DNA from 4 places in the Exiguobacterium sp. SH1S1 genome. Region 1 is predicted to be linked to each of the others. Evidence: predicted binding sites of a transcription regulator. Region 1 holds the regulator's gene; each other region holds the start of a gene.

Region 1 (4,768 bases):
CCGTATGCTTCATACATACTCTCTTTAGTGATCGACCCGAGGATGTCCCCTGCCATCGACGTGGTGACATATTTTTTGTCGTCGGTCCATAAAACTGTTTCCGCCGACTGATTGATCGCAACGACTGCATCCAGACCGCTTCCCGGCTCAATCGGAAAGCTTGAACCTGAATCGGTATGGATATCCCATACCATCCATTGTTGCCACCCTTCCAAAATAAATCGACCGTCCCCGACTGCGTGAATGTTGTGCAAGACGGACACTCGAATCGGTAATGTATAGACTTCACCGGTCTTCACATGGACGAGCGTCTCAGGATCTCCTGAGCGCCACACATATTCACTATTTCCTACCACTTCTCCTGCCGGAATGACTTCAGGCTTGGCATAACCCTCTGCCCGAACGTCTAATCCGGGCGCTGCCACCATGACGAGCACAACGAGTATGCTCCATAACCATTTGTTCATCGTTCTCCTCATTTCTGTTTATGAATACATAACTTTCAAAAATAATCCATTTTTAATTCAACCTTCCTAATTTTAAGTTGTTTTTTCAAAATTTAATAGCCCTAAAATTAAAAAAACACCACGTCTCATGACGTAGTGTTCACTTCTCATTCATTTGCTTCATCAAATCCATCTGTTCTTTCACCATCGCCTCTTTCTCACGTCGGAGCACACCACGGTACGTCACGCGCGAGATCGATAAGCTGATCTCGTATAGGAAGAAGAGCGGCAGCGACACCATGAGGTGCGACGTCAAATCCGGCGGCGTGATGAATGCCGCGATGACGAACAAGGCGAAGTAGGCGTACTTCCGAATTTTTGAGAGGAAGTACGGCGTCACGACACCGATGCGCGTCAAGAACATCGTCACGACCGGAAGTTGGAACAACAGTCCAAACGGGATCGTCAGTTGCAACAGGAACGTGAAATAGTTCGTCGCCCCGATGATTTGCGTCAGACCGAGGTCTTGCCCGAGGTCCGTCGAGATATCGAGGACGAGCGGGAACAACCAATAATAGGCGAATGCGAGACCGATGAGGAACAAGATAAAGATGACCGGGATATAGGCGAGCGTCCATTTTCGTTCATTCGGATGCAGACCAGGTGCGACGAACGCCCACAGTTGATACAGTAGAAATGGACCCGACGCGACGAGCCCGATGACGAGCGCCAAGTTCAAGTAAATCATGAGCGGGTCCGCGACCCCAAAGGCGTTCAGCTCGAGCCCTCGTTCGACGAGGTCCGCCTGCAGATAGGCGAGCACGTATTTGACACTCGGCAAAGCGATCAGGAAGAAGGCAAAGACGACAAATGCCGACAGCATCAGTCGTCTCCGCAGCTCTGTCAAGTGATCGGACATTGCCCGTTCTTGATCAGGTTGATGGCTCATGGCTTACTGCTCTTTCTTCTCAATTTCTTTCTTGTCGGTCTCGTCGTGCTCTTTCATCATACCGTTCGTGGCATTTTTGAACTCACGGAGCGTCTGCCCCGCTGCCCGGCCGAACTCTGGCAATTTCTTCGGCCCGAAGAGGATGAGCGCGATGATGGCGATGACGAAAATACTGACGCCACCTGGGATGCCGACGACGAGTGATGATTGTAGAAATTCCATTATTGATGGACCCCCTCAGTGGATGGATAGTGTTGCATAAAGTAAATGAGCGACTGGAGTTCGATCGACAAGTCGATATGATGGACGCGGACCGTGTCCGGTACAGTCAATCGCGCCGGCGTGAAGTTCAAGATCCCTCGAACGCCGAAGCGGATTAAGTCATCGGCGACCGGCTGCGCGTAAGCAGACGGGACCGTGAGGATGGCGACATCGATCTTGTTTTGCTTCATGATCTGTTCCATCTCATCGACGTGATGAATCGGTACACCTGACATCGTCGTGCCGACTTTTGTCTCGTCCGCGTCGAACCCGACGACGATATGTGTGTTATTGTTTTTAAGGAAGTTATAGTTAACGAACGCTGTCCCGAGATGACCGACCCCGACCAAGGCGACGTTCGTAATCTCGTCTTGATTCAGCGTCTTACGGAAAAAGTCTAACAGATACTGTACGTTATAGCCATATCCCTTTTTACCGAGCGCACCGAAGTATGAGAAGTCACGGCGAATCGTTGCTGAATCGACCTTGACTGCCTCGCTCAGTTCAGCAGAAGACACACGCTGTTTCCCTGACGAATGTAGGCTTTGGATAAACCGATAGTATAGTGGCAACCGTTTGGCTGTCGCTTGCGGAATCTTTGGTTCGTTTTGACTCAACGGAAAGAGCCTCCTTTTTACGACGCGTTTCAAACGAATCTGATTTCATACACCTTGATTGTAAACGAATTCACATAAGCACTCAATGAATATACCTGAAAAGGGGAAGAAATAAAGTATACTAAACAGAGAGAAAGGGGTTTTTTCACTTGATCCTACTGCAAGTCAACAACCTATCCAAATCGTTCGGCGTCGAGCCGATTTTAGAGAATGTCAAACTAGAAATCCAAGAAGGCGAACGCGTCGCCCTCGTCGGCCGCAACGGCGCCGGCAAGTCGACGCTGTTAAAAGTCATCGCCGGCGAGTACAACTATGACTCGGGCGACATCATGAAGCCAAAAGACGTGACGATCGGCTATCTCGCCCAAGACTCGGGGTTAGAATCGAACGAGACGATGTGGAACGAGATGCTCACCGTCTTCACCGACTTGATCGAACAAGAGAAGACGCTCCGCCAGATGGAGCAAGACATGGGCTCGGAGCGCATCTTGAACGACCCGGCCGCCTACGAGCGTCTGCTCGCGGCGTATGACGAGGAGCAACACACGTTCAAAGACCGCGGCGGCTATCAGTACGAAGCGACGATCCGCTCGATCTTGCACGGGATGCGGTTTTATCCGGACGACTTCGAACGTCGGATCGATACGCTCTCAGGCGGACAGCGGACACGTCTTGCCTTAGCGAAGATGCTCCTGCAAAGCCCGGACCTGCTCATCTTGGATGAGCCGACGAACCATTTGGACATCGAGACGCTCAGCTGGCTCGAGAAATATTTGAGCGGCTATAAAGGTGCCGTCCTCATCGTCTCCCACGACCGTTACTTCCTCGACCGCGTCGTCTCTGTCGTCTACGAGCTGTCACGCAACCGCAGCCGCCGCTTCGTCGGGAACTATACGAAATTCCTCGAGCAGAAGGCCGCGCTCTACGAGCAAGAGAAGAAACAGTTCGATTCGCAACAAGAAGAGATCGCCAAGATGCAAGACTTCATCCAACGGAACATTGCCCGGGCGACGACGACGAAACGCGCCCAAAGCGTCCGCAAGCGGCTCGAGAAGATAGACCGCATGGACGTGCCGGACGGTGACGAACGAAGCGCGGTGTTGTCGTTCTCGATCAAACGTCAAAGCGGGAACGATGTGTTGAGCGGCAGCGACCTCGCCATCGGCTATGAGGAACCGATCGCACAGAACTTGCGTTTCCAACTGCAGCGCGGCGAGTCGGTCGCCCTCGTCGGCCCGAACGGGGTCGGCAAATCGACGCTCCTCAAAGTGTTGACGAAACAACAACCACCGCTCACCGGTGACATCCGTTACGGGACCGGCGTCGAGATCGGCTACTACGACCAAGAACAACAGAACTTGTCGGACGCCAACCGCGTCATCGATGAGATCTGGAACGATTGGCCGCTCATGCGCGAGCAAGAAGTCCGCAGTCTGCTCGGCCAGTTCTTGTTTAGCGGCGACGACGTCATGAAACGCGTCCAAGAACTATCCGGCGGCGAACGGGCCCGGCTGACGCTCGCCAAGCTCAAGCTCGAGCAGCCGAACTTGCTCGTCTTGGATGAGCCGACGAACCACTTGGACCTCGACTCGAAGATGATCCTCGAGAACGCGCTCGTCGACTATCCCGGGACGATCCTGTTCGTCTCCCACGACCGTTACTTCATCGACCGGCTCGCCACGCGTGTCTTAGAGATCACGCCGAACGGCATCGATGAGTACCTCGGCGACTACTCGTATTACGTCGAGAAGAAAGAAGAGCTCGAGGACCTTGCCCGGCTCGCCCGCGAGGAGACGAAACAAGTCGTCGTCAAGAAGCAGCGCGCCGACAAGGAACAGCAGCGCGAAGAACGCCGGTTGAAACAGCGGGTCGAAGAGATCGAACTGACGATCGAGCGCCACGAAGCGCGGCTTGAAGAAATCGAGCAGCTGTTGTGCGAACCGGACGTGTTCAACGACTTCGCTCGCGCCCAAGAACTGTCGACTGAGTCCGATGCGACGAAAGAGTCGATCACGGAACTGTTCGCAGAATGGGAGGAACTCCATTCATGATGCGTTCCCGTGCCATGCGGATCGATTGGATGCATGCGTTCCTGACCGGGTTCGTCTACATCGTGCCGAGCGGGACCGAGTATATCTCGGAACTCATCCGTGGCGAGGCGACGAACGTCCCAATCATTTTATTTTACTTCCTGCCGATTGTCGTCGGGTTTATCATCCAAACATGGTCCGGTATCATCATCAGCCTCTTCAGCGGCTTGCTTATGAGCACGTTGTTCATCCGGCTTGTCATTTGGCCGATCGATGTCACGGTGCATAGCTTTTATGCGCCTGGCTCGGTCTGGGGCCACTTTTATCGAGAGACGCTGTTCATGTGGGTGCTCGCGTTTATCGTCTACGTCGTGAGCCGGGTGAATATGTGGTATCGAAATAATTATCGACAACCGAAAAACTGACGAAAGAGCGCCAATCCGCGTATAGCGGAAGGCGCTCTTT
Region 2 (4,768 bases), on a different contig from region 1:
GAGCTGCTCCGAACGAACGGGAACGGGGACATCAAGCAAGTTATGCTCGCGATCTACGGTCGGCAAGTCGCCGCCCAAATCGTGACGGCGTCGAGCAAGACGAATGACTACAGCTTGAGTGCTCACCTCGTGCGGCCCGAAGTGACGCGTTCAAATAAACAGTATGTGACTTTGATTTTGAACGGGCGAAGCATCAAAAATTTCGCGCTCACGCAAAGCGTGCTCGAAGGCTATCATACGCTTCTGCCGATTGGTCGTTACCCGATCGCTGTGCTCGAAGTGAACATGGACCCGATGCTGATTGATGTCAACGTCCATCCGACGAAGCGGGAAGTGCGGCTGTCAAAAGAGAAGGAACTCTGTCAACTGATCCGGGAGACGGTTCAGCTGACACTTCGGGAGCAACGGTTGATTCCGTCGGTCAAACCAAGACAGCCGTCCGTTCCGACAGAGCAATCGAAGCTTGATTTCACCGTCGAACGCTCAGACACAACAGTTGAGCCGAGCGCATGGAACTATCCGATCCCACGCGAGCCGGCCACATCTCCGAGTCGCTGGTCGCCGACACCACTCGTTCAAGAGACACCGGTCGAAACAGTGCTGCCAGAAGAACCGGGGGTTGAAAAGGCGGAACGCCGGTTGCCGGCGCTCGACGTCATCGGCCAACTCCATGCGAGTTACATCGTCTGCGGCGCGGACGATGGCATGTACATCATCGACCAACACGCCGCCCAAGAACGCATCAAGTACGAACTGTTTTATGACCAACTCGGCCAGCCTGAAAAAGAGTATCAGTTGTTGCTGTTGCCGCTCACGCTCGAGTTCACCCAACAAGAGACGCTTGCGATCGAAGAAGTCGCCCCGCTTCTTAAAGAAGCGGGCCTCGATTTAGAGGCGTTCGGAGGCAATACGTTTCTCGTCCGGGAAATCCCGACATGGTATCCGCAGCACGATCTCGAAGGGACAGTCCGTGATTTGATCGAGATGGCGATTCGGGACCGATCAATCGATATCGCTAAATATCGCGAAGAGGCGTCGATCCTGATGGCGTGCAAACGATCGATCAAAGCGAACCATCCGTTAAACCTCGAGATGATGCGACAGTTGATCCGCGACCTTGGCGAGACGACGTCTCCGTATACGTGTCCACACGGACGTCCGATTTTAGTGAAGTGGAGTACGTATGAACTCGAGAAGTTGTTCAAACGTGTCATGTGACAAACGTTGTAATCTTATTTTAACCGACTGTAACGTTTATGGATGCTTAGCTATGGGAACAATATACACATGTCGTCAAACGCATCGAGGTTGAGAGGTGGAGTTCACACTGCCTCACCCTCAAGGTGTAGACATGATTCATAAACCAGTAGGGGGAAATGATTATGACAGACACGCTTAAAGTAACGACACGAGAATTACGACCACGTTCGGTTCGAACAAACTTACGTAAAGAAGGAAAAGTACTTGGTGTCGTTTACGGCTACAAAGTCGAAAGCACACCAGTCGCGTTTGAAGAAATGGCATTGCGCAAGATTCTCCGTGAACACGGAGACAACGCCTTGATCGAACTCAACATCGACGGCAAGAAAGTAAACACACTCGTTCACGGGACGGAAGTTGACCCGTTCACGAACACATACAAGCACGTCGAGTTCATGGCAGTCAAAATGGATGAGGCAACTGAAGTTGAAGCAGACGTCACACTCGTCGGCGACGCGAAAGGTGTCAAAGAAGGCGGCTTCTTGTCGCAAGCACTCTATAAAGTCACTGTTTCGGCAACACCTGCTAACATCCCAGAGCGGATCGAGCTCGACGTTAGCAAGCTAGAGATCGGTGACTCACTCACAGTTGCTGATATTCCAGAGAATAAAGATTACGAAATCTTATCTGAAGGCGATCTTCAAATCGCATCAGTGAACGAGCCGGTAGCAGTCGAAGAAGAGGAAACTGAAGGTGAAGAAGCTTCAGCTCCAGAAAAATCGACTAAAGCATCGACTGATGAGACGACAGAGTCTTCTGAGAAAGAATAATTGGTTTCATGCGGCCCTTTACGAAGGGTCGCTTTTTTTAGTCACAAATCCGACAAATGTAACCGATTACGATGTGAAAAGTATGTCAACAGTTCGAATGGGCAGTTGCAAAAATGTCGCTCCGGGCTTATATTGTTAATGATTTCACATGTTTGTTCTTATTATATGGTTCATTTAAACAGAAAGAAGGGTTTGTGACATGGCATCAATGGAAATCCATGCACTCGAATCATTACGGAAGAAAGCACAGGCTTCCTCAGCGATGATTCACTATCGGCCGATGGAATATTTTTTACGGGCAATGCTCGCGGGGATTTTTATCGGGTTCGCATCAATCTTCACATTAAAAGTCGTCAACGGCATGTATCTTGTAGATTCACCATTTACGACGCTCATCGGGGGCTTCTCGTTCGGGATCGCGCTCGTCATGATCATCTACGGAGGCGCTGAACTATTTACCGGGAATACGATGTATTTTACGACTTCAACGATGCGTGGCTATACGACGCTGAGTGATACGATGCTCGTCTGGTTGCTTTGCTTCGTCGGGAACGCGCTCGGCGGCATTCTTTTCGCCTTGTTGCTCGCGCCGACTGGAGTCATTCAAGAGCTCGGCATGAACAACTGGTTATTTGCCGTCGTCGAGAGCAAGATGCATCATACGACAGTCGAAATCTTTTTTAGAGCCATCTTCTGTAACTGGATGGTCTGTCTCGCCATCTTCTTGCCGAAACAGATGAAAAATGAATTTGCCCAAATCTTCTCGATGATTTTCCTAGTAGCCGTCTTCTTCGCTTCAGGGTTTGATCACGTCATCGCCAACTTCGTCTTGTTCGCACTCACACTCGTTGTTCCGCATCCAGAAGCAATCAGCTTTGCTGGAGCCATCCACAACTTGATTCCGGCTACGTTCGGAAACATTATCGGAGGCGCGTTATTCATGGGAGCGATTTATACATGGTTGAACGCTAAAGGATTGCGTGAAGCACAAGAGTCAGAGCAAGAAGAAGTCGAACTGAAAATCGTCAAGCCAGCCAAAGAAGTATGACATACATCACGAAACGCACAGTCGAGCCCACATCAGGGATTCGGCTGTTTTTTTACGTTCGGGATCGGTTGCAACTGTCACAATATCGACGTGCCTCAAATCGATAAAACGTGACATAATCTATATATAGAATTTTTATCGGTTATCAGCCGTTAAATAATCAATATATAGCGAGGTGATGCGGAGTGAACATGCTCCAGCTTTATAACGATGTCTGTGTGCTACCAGATCAAGATTTGATCCAAGAGAACGCCAACGTCGACGGGAAGTCGCCACTCGGCAAACTAGCGCGCATATCTTCAGAAGTGTCAAAACAATTATCGACCACGTACCTATTGTCGGAACGGTCACGTCTAGCGATCCGTGATAACTACTTGTATGTGCATGACGCCGATTACTATGTGACCGGATCGACGACGTGTTGTCAAATCCCGCTCGGAGAGTTACTCGCGAACGGGTTCCACACCGGACACGGGACGATTCGTCCCCCGCAGGACATTCGTTCGGCGCTGGCGCTCGCCTCGATCATTCTTCAAGCGAATCAGAACATGCAGCACGGGGGACAGGCGTTCCCGATGTTTGACGTCGATCTCGCTCCTTACGTCGAGAAGACGTATGAACGTCAACTCGAGCGGTTGAACGGACTACCGATTGAGCTGACGGTGGAGCAACAACAGCAGATTGCTGAAGCAGAAACCGTATCGGCGACGTACCAGGCGTGCGAGGCGTTTATCCATAACGCCAACTCGATGCATTCGCGCGGCGGCGGTCAAGTTCCGTTCGTGTCGATCAACTACGGCACCGACACGAGTCGGTGGGGACGGGTGTTTATCCGCGAGTTGTTAAAAGCGACAGAGCGAGGATTAGGCAACGGGGAGACGCCGATTTTCCCGATTCAAATCTTCAAAGTAAAGGAAGGCGTCAATTTCAATGACGGGGACCCGAACGTCGATTTGTTCCGCCACGCATGCCGCGTGACGGGCAAGCGGTTGTTCCCGAACTTCTCGTTCGTCGATGCGCCGTTCAACCTTCAGTACTATGACGGGACACATGCTTCGGAAGTTGCCTATATGGGCTGCCGGACGCGGGTGATGGGAAACCGTCATGGGGCAGAGACGTCGATCGGAAGAGGTAATTTATCGTTCTCGACGTTGAATTTAGTGAAGATGGCACTCGTGTCATCCGATATCGAGTCGTTTTATAAGACGTTGGATGGATTCGTTGACATCGCCATCGAGCAATTGCTCGAGCGCTTCGACTATCAATGCAAGCGACATGCGGACGAATTCCGCTTTCTTTATGCGCAGCACGTCTGGCGGGGGAGTGAGACGCTTTTGCCTGAATCGGAATTACGAGACGTGTTAAAACAAGGGACGTTGTCGCTCGGCTTCATCGGTCTCGCCGAAGCGCTACGCGTCCTCGTTGGCGGGACGCACGTTGAATCAAGAGAAGCAGAACGTCTCGGGCTTGATATCGTGACCCATCTCGCGGAACGGATGAGGCAGGCGGGAGACGATCATGATTTAAACTTTTCGCTACTGGCGACGCCGGCCGAAGGATTGTCCGGGAAGTTCGTGTTAAACGATCAACACGAATTCGGGATGATCGCCGGTGTGACCGATCGCGCGTTTTATACGAATTCGTTCCACGTCCCAGTTTATCAACACGTCTCAATCCGGGACAAGGTTCG
Region 3 (4,768 bases), on a different contig from region 1:
TCAACACTTGCGAGGTGGCCGGCCGGGCAAAGAATAACGTCAACCGGACGACCATCCCGATCATACAGATGACGGCCGCAATGTAATAACCAAACAACGCCATATCCACATGCTCAAATCCTGCCGAGGCAACCCACGTCGAGAGCACCAAAACGGTAAATCCTACGAACGACCACTTCGCGGCGGTCGAATAAAAATGACGATCAGTCATATGTGTTCCCCCTTCTCTTTCCGAACGACTTCATAGTTTCATCATAAAGATGACATCTAGACTTAACTGTTACTTTTTTCACAGATAAGCGATTCGAGACGTGACAGAATAATGAACGAAGGAGGCGCACGCTATGAAATCTTCTATTAAAATATTTTTGTTTCTGACCATCACGGCCATGCTCGTCGTCTTTTCCATCGGTTTCGTCTTCGCCAACCGGGCGACGACCGAACCGGACGTCGAAGGCTATGTGATCGAAGTGAATGAATCTGACCGCACCGCCCTCATCATCAGCGGCATCAGTGCGGACGAGGCAAAACTAACCGCTGATGCGTTGTTCGCACGAGCCGACCCTGAAAACGTGAGCTGGTTCAAATTTCAAGTGAAGGCAACGTTCGAACAGATTGAGGTCGGCGACCACGTTCACATTTGGAAAAAGACCGGTCCGAGCATTCTCAACACTCCGAACCGATCTTATGTGAAAAAAGTCGACGTGCTCGACTAATATTGACGCTTTCCGTAACGTTCGCTCAGCCACAAGACTAAAAACGCCAGGCCGACCAACCATCCGCTCCAAATGAGCGCTTGGGTCATGTCCCCGTTTAACGTGGCCATATAAATCGCCGTGGCGAGCGTCATCGTCTCGCCCGGAATATTCCCAGCAATCATCATCGTGATACCAAATTCCCCGATCGAACGGGCAAATCCGAGGACGAATCCGCTCGTCAAAGCGGGTAAAAGAAGCGGAATCGTGACATACGTGAACAATTGACGTTCCGTTCCACCGAGCACGCGACCGGCCTCGTACCATTCCGCATCCAACTGTTTTAACCCGAGCCGAATCGTCTGGTAGACGAGCGGGAAAGCCGCCAAGGCAGAGGCGATGATGTTCGCTTGTTTCGTGAACAAGATGGTAACCGGCAACAGTCCCCCAATCCCGTTGTTGCCAAGAACGATCAACGCGTATAAACCAATCACGGTCGGCGGCAAGATGAGCGGCAATAAAAATAGCGTCTCGAGCAACCATTTCCCTTTAAACTGGCGATGATGCATGAGATAGGCGGCCCAGAACGCGAGGACGAAGGCAAGCATCGTCGCGATAAACCCGACTTCGAAAGTAAGTTGCAGTGGGGACTGCGTCATTTAGAAAACCCCTTTGCTAAAAAAATCGCTTGAATATCGTCATCGAATAAACGCTCATATACGTCACGCACATATGGACCATGCGTCAAACGGACAGCCGGATAGGAGATGATGCCGGTCGCTTCAAGCGAGACGGCTTGAATCGCTGCGACACCTTCTGTCAGCTCTGTTTTATACACGAATCCCCCATTCGCATCCCCTTGCTCGACGAGCGTAAGCACTTGTCTCACGTTTTGGGCAAAGATAATCCGAGATTTCACCTGTCCCCATACTTCCGCTTCATCCAACGCCGTTTTCGCATAACGGCCTGCCGGAACGTTCACCGGGTCTCCAATGACGATTCGGGCGCACAACTCCAATTCCTGCCACTCACTCGTGCAACTTTTTCCCTTTGGGGTCACAAACCACAACTCGTTTTTCAAGAACGCATCCCGGTCTAACACGGGCACCTGCAACTTGTCGACATCCTCCTCACTAGCGGCTAAAAAGATGTCAGCCGGAGACCCGTGATTGATTTGGGATCGCAAGGCGCCACTCCCGTTCGTGACGACGCGAATGTCGACGTCGCCGAGTTCGGCCTCAAGTTGTCGTTCCACTTGCTCTAGAACTGGTCCTAAACTCGCCGCCGCTAAAATCGTCACGGTCTCGTCATGGGTGCCAGAAGGACTTGACCAGATTTGACTCAATAACAGGACGACCGCTACCCCGACGATGACTCCACTCACCCGCTTCATGATTGATCACTCCTTTGCTTCTCCTTTATCGTAGCGATTGACTCGCGTTCCTTCTGTATCAAATGTCACAAAAATACACCTCCACGTGATGGAGGTGTAAATTGTATCTGTCAGACAAGCGTACGTGCACGCGGGAACAAAATATTGTTCTCAAGGTGAATGTGTTCGAACGTATCTGATTCGAGTGCCTCTAGACGTTGGTAGACGAGTCGATACGTCCCACACGCACCTTCAGGCGGCGTATAGTCGTTCGTAATGTGACGAAGTTCTTTCAAAATGTCACCGGCCGCTGCATGTTCCGACTCGAGCGCTTCTAAAATGGTCATAATCTCACGTTCCGTCTCAGCCGTCGGTGCCGACTCATGTCGAAGCAACATCGGGAAGTCTTCCATCTCTTCTTTGACGATATGCTGTTCAAGTTCCACTTTCAATTGATTGAACAACTGATGGATGCGTCCAAGGTGTGGATGGTTTTGTCCATGCACGCGGAATACTTTGGTCACATATGGTGTGAGCTGTGGCAATTCATCCGTCAAAAATTGGTGATGCTTATAAATAATATGCTCAATCAATTCCGAAGACGAAGCTGCATCCCAATCGATGCTCGTTTCGTTCATCTCCTGTTTGCGTCGATAGAGCGCGTTGACTTCTTCTAAAATATCTTCCGTCGATCGTTTCGACTTGTCCGTCGCTTCAGCGAGCGGTCGATTGCCGCCGCAACAAAAATCGATTCGATTCCGTTTAAAAATGTCTGCTGCTTGCGGGCATTGCTTGACGATTTCAGATACGTGCGTGCCGCTCGTGAATGTTTGTGTCATCTGTCATAACCTCCATGTTCGTTTTGACATGTTCAGCGTAGCAAGCGTTCAACTTTAAAAATGTGAAATATGTCACATTTAAGCAACTAAAATCGCCTCGTTCCATATTTAGACACACAAAAAAAGCCCCTTTTTCAAGGGGCGTTCGTCAATGTGATGGCGTTTCAAACTGTTCCGCCTCGGTCGATCCAGCGAGCGCGGTCGTCGACGACTGTCCGCTCGAGATGACGAGTGAGACTTCATCGAAGTAGCCGGTGCCGACTTCACGCTGATGGCGCGTCGCCGTGTAGCCGTGTTGTTCGGCCGCAAATTCGGCTTGTTGTAACTCAGAATATGCTGCCATCCCACGATCTTTATAGCCGCGGGCGAGCTCGAACATGCCGAAGTTGAGCGAATGGAACCCGGCGAGTGTGACGAATTGGAACTTGTAGCCCATCGCCCCAATCTCTTGTTGGAACGTCGCGATCTCGTCGTCAGACAGCTTCTTCTTCCAGTTGAACGAAGGCGAACAGTTGTAGGCGAGCATTTTTCCAGGATACTTCGCATGGATCGCGTCCGCGAACTGGCGTGCTTCTTGCAAGTCCGGTTCCGACGTCTCGCACCAGACGAGATCGGCGTAAGGCGCATAGGCGAGACCGCGGGCGATCGCCTGCTCGATGCCGGCCTCGGTCCGGTAGAAGCCTTCCGGCGTCCGGTCGCCGACGATGAACGGATGGTCAATCGGGTCGATGTCACTTGTGATCAAGTTGGCCGCATGCGCGTCCGTCCGGGCGACGATGATCGTCGATACGCCCATGACGTCTGCTGCTAGGCGCGCCGCGATCAAGTTTTTCACAGCCGTTTGCGTCGGGAGCAATACTTTACCGCCGAGGTGACCACACTTTTTCTCCGAAGACAGCTGGTCTTCTAAGTGGACACCGGCCGCACCAGACTCGATCATCGCTTTCGTCAGCTCGAAGACGTTGAGCACACCGCCGAACCCAGCTTCCATATCGGCGACGATCGGCGCGAACCAGTGCGTATCCCCTTTCCCTTCCGCCGTTTGAATCTGATCGGCCCGTTGCAGCGCCTGATTGATTCGCTTGACGACGCTCGGTACCGAGTTGGCCGGGTACAGGCTTTGGTCCGGATACATATGCCCTGATAAGTTCGCATCAGCGGCGACTTGCCAGCCGCTTAAGTAGATGGCCTCAAGCCCCGCCTTCACTTGTTGGATCGCCTGATTTCCGGTGAGCGCCCCGAGCGCGTGGACATAATCCCGTTTGTGGAGCAGGTCCCACAGACGTTCCGACCCTTTCGTCGCGAGCGTATGTTCGATCAAGACCGATCCACGAAGCTTCATGACGTCGTCGACTCCGTACGGACGCTCGACCCCGTCAAACCGTTCCGACTGAAAAACCTTCTCGAGTTGCATGCGTTGTTCATTCATTGTTATTCCTCCTGTATTATATTAGTTTTATTTTAATTAAATTGTTATATAACAGACGTTACAAACTTAATCCAAGTAGGCGCAGCATTCGAGTGCCGACTTGAACGTCGAATGTTCCATCCCACAACTGCGGCAGACGTTTTCCTCGTCCCGCTCTTCTGGTTTGCGGAATACGACGACTTCCTCGACCGGTTCTTTCATGATTTGGAGCGAACCGTCCGTCCGATCGAGCACGAGGCGCATCAAGTCGTTGCCATATACGAATGCGGTATTGGCGAGCGTCGCTGTCGACTCTCCAGAGACGATGCGGCGGACGACCCAACGTTCGATTAACTGTTCGCTTTCGATTTTTTTCGTTGTCATGATGATGCTCCTCCTTTTAAGTTCAATTCAAGTGTCGACTGTGTCAAAAACTGACGGCGGCGGCGATGCA
Region 4 (4,768 bases), on a different contig from region 1:
ACAAAGGCCTCATGCGTCGGTTCAAAGAGGAAGACATCCCGTTCTCGGTCAGCGTCATCGATATGGACTGGCACGTCACCGACGTCCCTGAAGAGTACGGGAGCGGCTGGACCGGCTACTCATGGAACAAGAATCTGTTCCCGGACCCAAAAGGCTTCTTGACGTGGTTGAAAGAAGAGAACCTGCTCGTCACGCTGAACTTGCACCCAGCCGACGGGGTCCGGGCGTTCGAAGACCAATACGTGGAGATGGCCGAAGCGATGGGGCTCGACCCGTCGAACGGGGATCGCATCCCATTCGATTTCTCTGATAAACGCTTCATCCAAGCGTATTTTGAACAGATGCATCATCCGCACGAGGTAGACGGCGTCGATTTTTGGTGGATCGACTGGCAGCAAGGGTCGACATCGAAAATGGAAGGGCTCGACCCGATGTGGATGTTAAACCATTATCATGCGGCCGATATTTCCCGGGACGGAAATCGTCCGCTGATCTTCTCGCGTTATGCCGGACCGGGAAGCCATCGCTATCCTGTCGGTTTCTCGGGAGATACGCTCATCTCTTGGGCATCGCTTGCGTTTCAGCCTTACTTCACGGCGACGGCGTCGAATATCGGTTACGGTTGGTGGAGCCACGACATCGGCGGGCATTACCGAGGGTCGAAAGACGATGAGCTCGCCGCGCGCTGGGTCGCGTTCGGGGTGTTCAGCCCGATTATGCGCTTGCATTCGACGTTCAGTATCTTTAACGGCAAAGAGCCGTGGCGCTTCGGTCTCGAGTCCGAAAGGTCGATGAAGTCGTTTTTACGACTCCGCCACCAACTCATCCCGTATTTGTACACGATGAACCGGCGTAATCATCAGGATGCGCTCCCGCTCATCCTCCCGATGTATTACGATCATCCCGACGAAGAAGCGGCGTATGGCGTGCCGAATGAATACTACTTCGGCAGTGAACTCGTCGTATCACCGATCGTCGAGCCGATGAACAAGCGGCTTCACGTCGCGGCGACGAACGTCTGGTTGCCGACAGGCGATTGGTTCGACTTCTTTACGGGTCATCGCTACGAAGGTGATAAGTCGATCCGAGTGTTCCGTGGGCTTGACGAACAGGCCGTGTTCGCGAAAGCTGGAGCGATCGTCCCGCTGGCCGCTCATCGCTCTGGACGCAACGACACCGACAACCCGACCGATCTCGAAGTCGTCGTCTTCCCAGGGGCATCGAACACGTTCACGCTGTATGAGGATAACGGGACCGACCGGGCTTATGAGACCGGAGCTTACGCCGAGACGACGTTCACCCTCGACTGGGACGAGCGCAGCCTGCACGTTCATGTTACGGGTGACACGTCCGTCTTACCGTCAGACCGGACCGTCACATTACTCGTACGCGGGGTGACCGGTTCGGGTGAGTATAAACCGGAGACGCAGACGTTACGACTCGAACTCGGTAAAATTGATGAGGAAGTGACGGTGTCGCTCCCTGTCGAGGTGACGAACAACGGTCATCGACTGGAGCGACTGTATCGCTTCATTGACCGCGCCGAGATATCTTACGATTTGAAAGACCGCCTCTACCGGATGGCGGCGTCGAAGACGAGACTCGAAGCGTGGCTGTTTGATCTCCATGCGCTCGAACTCGAACGCGATTTGCAAGATGCGATCATGGAATTGATGCTCGACTGAGGAGAGGGGGCAACCCCTCTTTTGTCTTGTCAGAAAACTGTCGGAATTTGAAAGCGTTTTCACAAGATGGGTCTCGTATACTAAAAGAAAGATGAACAGTTCGGGAAGCGAGGGATTGATCATGAGACAGCAATGGACAGTCGACGATTTAAGACAACTCGATATCTTCAATAAATGCACGAGCCGCGAGCTAGAGAGCTTGCTACCGCACGTATACTGTCGGACGTACCGCAAAGGGCAGCTTTTATTCATGGAAGGCGACCCGCGTGAGCGCGTTTACTTTTTAATCAGTGGGTATGTGAAGCTCGAGCGGTGCAATGAAACGGCGACCCATCAATACACCGACTACTTGAAGCCGAAGCAGCTGTTTCCGTACCGGGGACTGTTGACGGAAACGTATTACCAACATTCGGCGGAAGCGCTGACCGATATTGAAGTCATTTATATGCCGACGGATCGCTTTGAAGCGCTTGTCTCAAGAAATGCGACGATGCTCTTGCATATCGTCGGTCAGATGAATCGAATCCTTGACCTTCACGAACGCCGTGTTCAGGAAATCATCACGCCGAGCGCGAGCGACCGGGTGATCAATACGATCCATTACTTGATTGAAGACCTCGGAGAAAAAGAAGCCGACGGTGTGCGCGTACGTTGTCCGTTCACGACAGTTGAAATCTCGAGACTGTCGGGGACATCGCGCGAGACCGTGTCCCACATCTTGTCGCGACTGCGAAAAGAAGACATTCTCCAGTTCGACGCCCGTCAACTCGTGACGTTGCACCCTGAGTATTTCGAACAAGCGACACACTGACGCCACGCTGCATTCGTGGCGTTTTTTTTGCACGTCTCGATAAGCGAAGCGTTCGCTATGGACACTTACATCAGTTATAATTAGTGAGAATCATCACAAAGAAAAATTGTCATGCACGTTTAGAAAGGATGAACGCAGTGAAACGACTGCAAGCTCTCGCTTTGGCCGAGAAAGGACATATCGTCGGGCTCGTCATCGCCGCGGTGATGATCGGGTTGTCCATCTTGGCTCAGGCTTATTTGATCGTCGACGTCGTCGACCGAGTATTTTTAAAAAACGAATCGTTCCAAAGTGTCATCCCGTCTCTAGGTTGGCTCGTGCTCGCGTTGCTCGCACGTGCCTTGTTCGGGTATGTCTCGGGACGTATCGGTGCCAACTTGTCGGAACGGGCGAAGCGGACGCTTCGACGTCAACTGCTCGACCGCTACACATCGAATCCGATCGAGACGTCTCTATCCGGACAGTCCGGGAAGAAAGTCAGTGTCTATATGGATGCGGTCGATGAGGTCGATGCTTACTTTAGCCAGTACTGGCCCCAAGTCATCCAGACATCGATCATCCCGCTGCTCATTCTCGTCGTCGTCTTCAGTCAGCACTGGATCTCAGGTGTCATCATGATGGTGACCGCGCCGTTCATTCCAATCTTTTTCATCATCATCGGTATCGCGACCCAGAAGAAGTCTGAAGAGCAGATGGAGAAAATGAACCAGTTCTCGGGGAAATTTTTAGACGTCCTTCAAGGATTGACGACACTCAAGCTATACGGACGTGCCGAGCAAGAAGCGCAAGCAATCGAGAAGAGCAGTCTCGACTTCCGGGACGCGACGATGGTCGTCTTAAAGACCGCTTTCTTGTCAGGGCTCATGCTCGAGTTCATCTCGATGCTCAGCACCGGCGTCGTCGCTTTAGAAGTGGCGCTCCAGATGGTCGTTTGGCAAAACTTGACGTTTTTCGCCGGCTTCTTGATTCTCGTCTTGGCCCCGGAATACTATTTAGCGATCAAAGACCTCGGCAGCGCCTTCCATACGGGGCGTGGCAGCATGGGTGCGGCCGATCGCATCTTCGAGGCGCTCGACGCCCCGGACGATCGTATCGAATGGGGAGACAGACCGCTAACAAACCGGACGCCCGAACTCGTGCTCGATGCGGTCTCGTTCCAATATGAAGGGGGTCGCTTCACGCTCCACCCGCTGAGCGGGGTCATCCCGGCACGGTCACACGTCGCCCTGGTCGGCGCGAGCGGATCAGGCAAGACGACCGTGTTGAACGTGCTGTCCGGTCTTGTGAAACCGGACAGCGGCCGCGTCCTCGTCGACGGGGAGCCGCTCGAATCGTTCACCGATACGTCTTGGTACGGGACAATCGGGTATATTTCGCAAAACCCGTATTTGTTCGCCGGGAGTCTCGCCGCTAATATCGCCCTCGGTGAGACGGCGGACGAGACTGACATCATGCGGGCGGCTGAAGCCGCCGGCCTCGTCGAGGTCATCGCCAATTTGCCGGACGGGTTGAATACCGAGCTCGGAGAAGGCGGTTACGGATTGTCCGGTGGTGAGCGGCAACGCCTCGCCCTGGCTCGTGCCTTCTTGAAGCGTCCAGGTATCATCTTGTTCGATGAACCGACGACCGGTCTCGATTTGGTGACCGAGAGAATCGTTCGGCGCTCGATCGAGGAGTTGTCGCGTGACGCGACGCTTGTCACGGTCGCGCACCGTCTCCATACGATCAAGCAAGCGGACGCGATTTGGTTCATGGACGAGGGGAACCTCGTCGCGAACGGCACACATGAACAGTTACTCGCTGTCCCGGCCTACGCCGACTTGTTCACGTTACAGAAAGGGGTGAGAGGATGAACTCACTTTGGACGATCACAAAATGGATGATGAAAGAGAAAAAGGATATCATCCTCTCGATCTTCTTCGGTTATACGGCAGGCCTCGCGGCTGTCGCCTTGTTCGCGGCGAGTGGATATCTCGTGTCGCGGGCCGGCCTTGTGCCGCCCCTCTATGCGCTCATGGTGCCGGTCGTCCTGATCAAGCTGTTCGGCGTCATTCGGGCGGGGAGCCGCTACCGCGAACGCTTGGCGTCACACCGGGCGACGTTCACGATTTTAAGCGAACTGCGCGTCCGGTTTTATCGCCAGCTCGAACCGCTCGTGCCGAACATCTTCGCCAAATACCGGAGCGGGGACTTGCTCGCCCGTGTCGTCGGAGACGTCGAAAGCCTTCAAAACTACTTTTTGCGGGTGTTTTATCCGCCAATCATCTTAGTG

The links. Region 1 encodes Rex, which represses fermentation and respiration genes when NADH is low (regulators of the CRP and FNR family bind a similar motif). Its sites were predicted from a motif close to TTGTGAAATATTTCACAA; they were not measured.
Region 2: the regulator Rex is predicted to act here: its motif matches at 2,163-2,180, upstream of EVJ23_RS12025 (formate/nitrite transporter family protein).
Region 3: the regulator Rex is predicted to act here: its motif matches at 2,967-2,984, upstream of ric (iron-sulfur cluster repair di-iron protein).
Region 4: the regulator Rex is predicted to act here: its motif matches at 2,578-2,595, upstream of cydD (thiol reductant ABC exporter subunit CydD).

The regions. Positions count from the first base shown of each region.
Region 1 is NZ_SJUZ01000015.1:4,742-9,509, forward strand. Features, by position in the region: gene EVJ23_RS14720 (hypothetical protein) at 1-467, opposite strand, end outside; gene tatC (twin-arginine translocase subunit TatC) at 607-1,395, opposite strand; gene EVJ23_RS14730 (twin-arginine translocase TatA/TatE family subunit) at 1,399-1,617, opposite strand; gene EVJ23_RS14735 (redox-sensing transcriptional repressor Rex) at 1,617-2,273, opposite strand; gene EVJ23_RS14740 (ABC-F family ATP-binding cassette domain-containing protein) at 2,423-4,324, shown strand; gene EVJ23_RS14745 (hypothetical protein) at 4,321-4,728, shown strand.
Region 2 is NZ_SJUZ01000006.1:166,781-171,548, reverse strand. Features, by position in the region: gene mutL (DNA mismatch repair endonuclease MutL) at 1-1,218, shown strand, start outside; gene EVJ23_RS12030 (50S ribosomal protein L25/general stress protein Ctc) at 1,383-2,030, shown strand; gene EVJ23_RS12025 (formate/nitrite transporter family protein) at 2,239-3,078, shown strand; gene EVJ23_RS12020 (anaerobic ribonucleoside triphosphate reductase) at 3,270-4,768, shown strand, end outside.
Region 3 is NZ_SJUZ01000005.1:50,879-55,646, reverse strand. Features, by position in the region: gene EVJ23_RS10300 (MFS transporter) at 1-211, opposite strand, end outside; gene EVJ23_RS10295 (DUF3221 domain-containing protein) at 345-716, shown strand; gene modB (molybdate ABC transporter permease subunit) at 713-1,354, opposite strand; gene modA (molybdate ABC transporter substrate-binding protein) at 1,351-2,088, opposite strand; gene ric (iron-sulfur cluster repair di-iron protein) at 2,199-2,906, opposite strand; gene aceA (isocitrate lyase) at 3,055-4,335, opposite strand; gene EVJ23_RS10270 (hypothetical protein) at 4,402-4,698, opposite strand; gene EVJ23_RS10265 (malate synthase G) at 4,695-4,768, opposite strand, start outside.
Region 4 is NZ_SJUZ01000001.1:1,131,497-1,136,264, reverse strand. Features, by position in the region: gene EVJ23_RS05720 (glycoside hydrolase family 31 protein) at 1-1,685, shown strand, start outside; gene EVJ23_RS05715 (Crp/Fnr family transcriptional regulator) at 1,807-2,496, shown strand; gene cydD (thiol reductant ABC exporter subunit CydD) at 2,625-4,349, shown strand; gene cydC (thiol reductant ABC exporter subunit CydC) at 4,346-4,768, shown strand, end outside.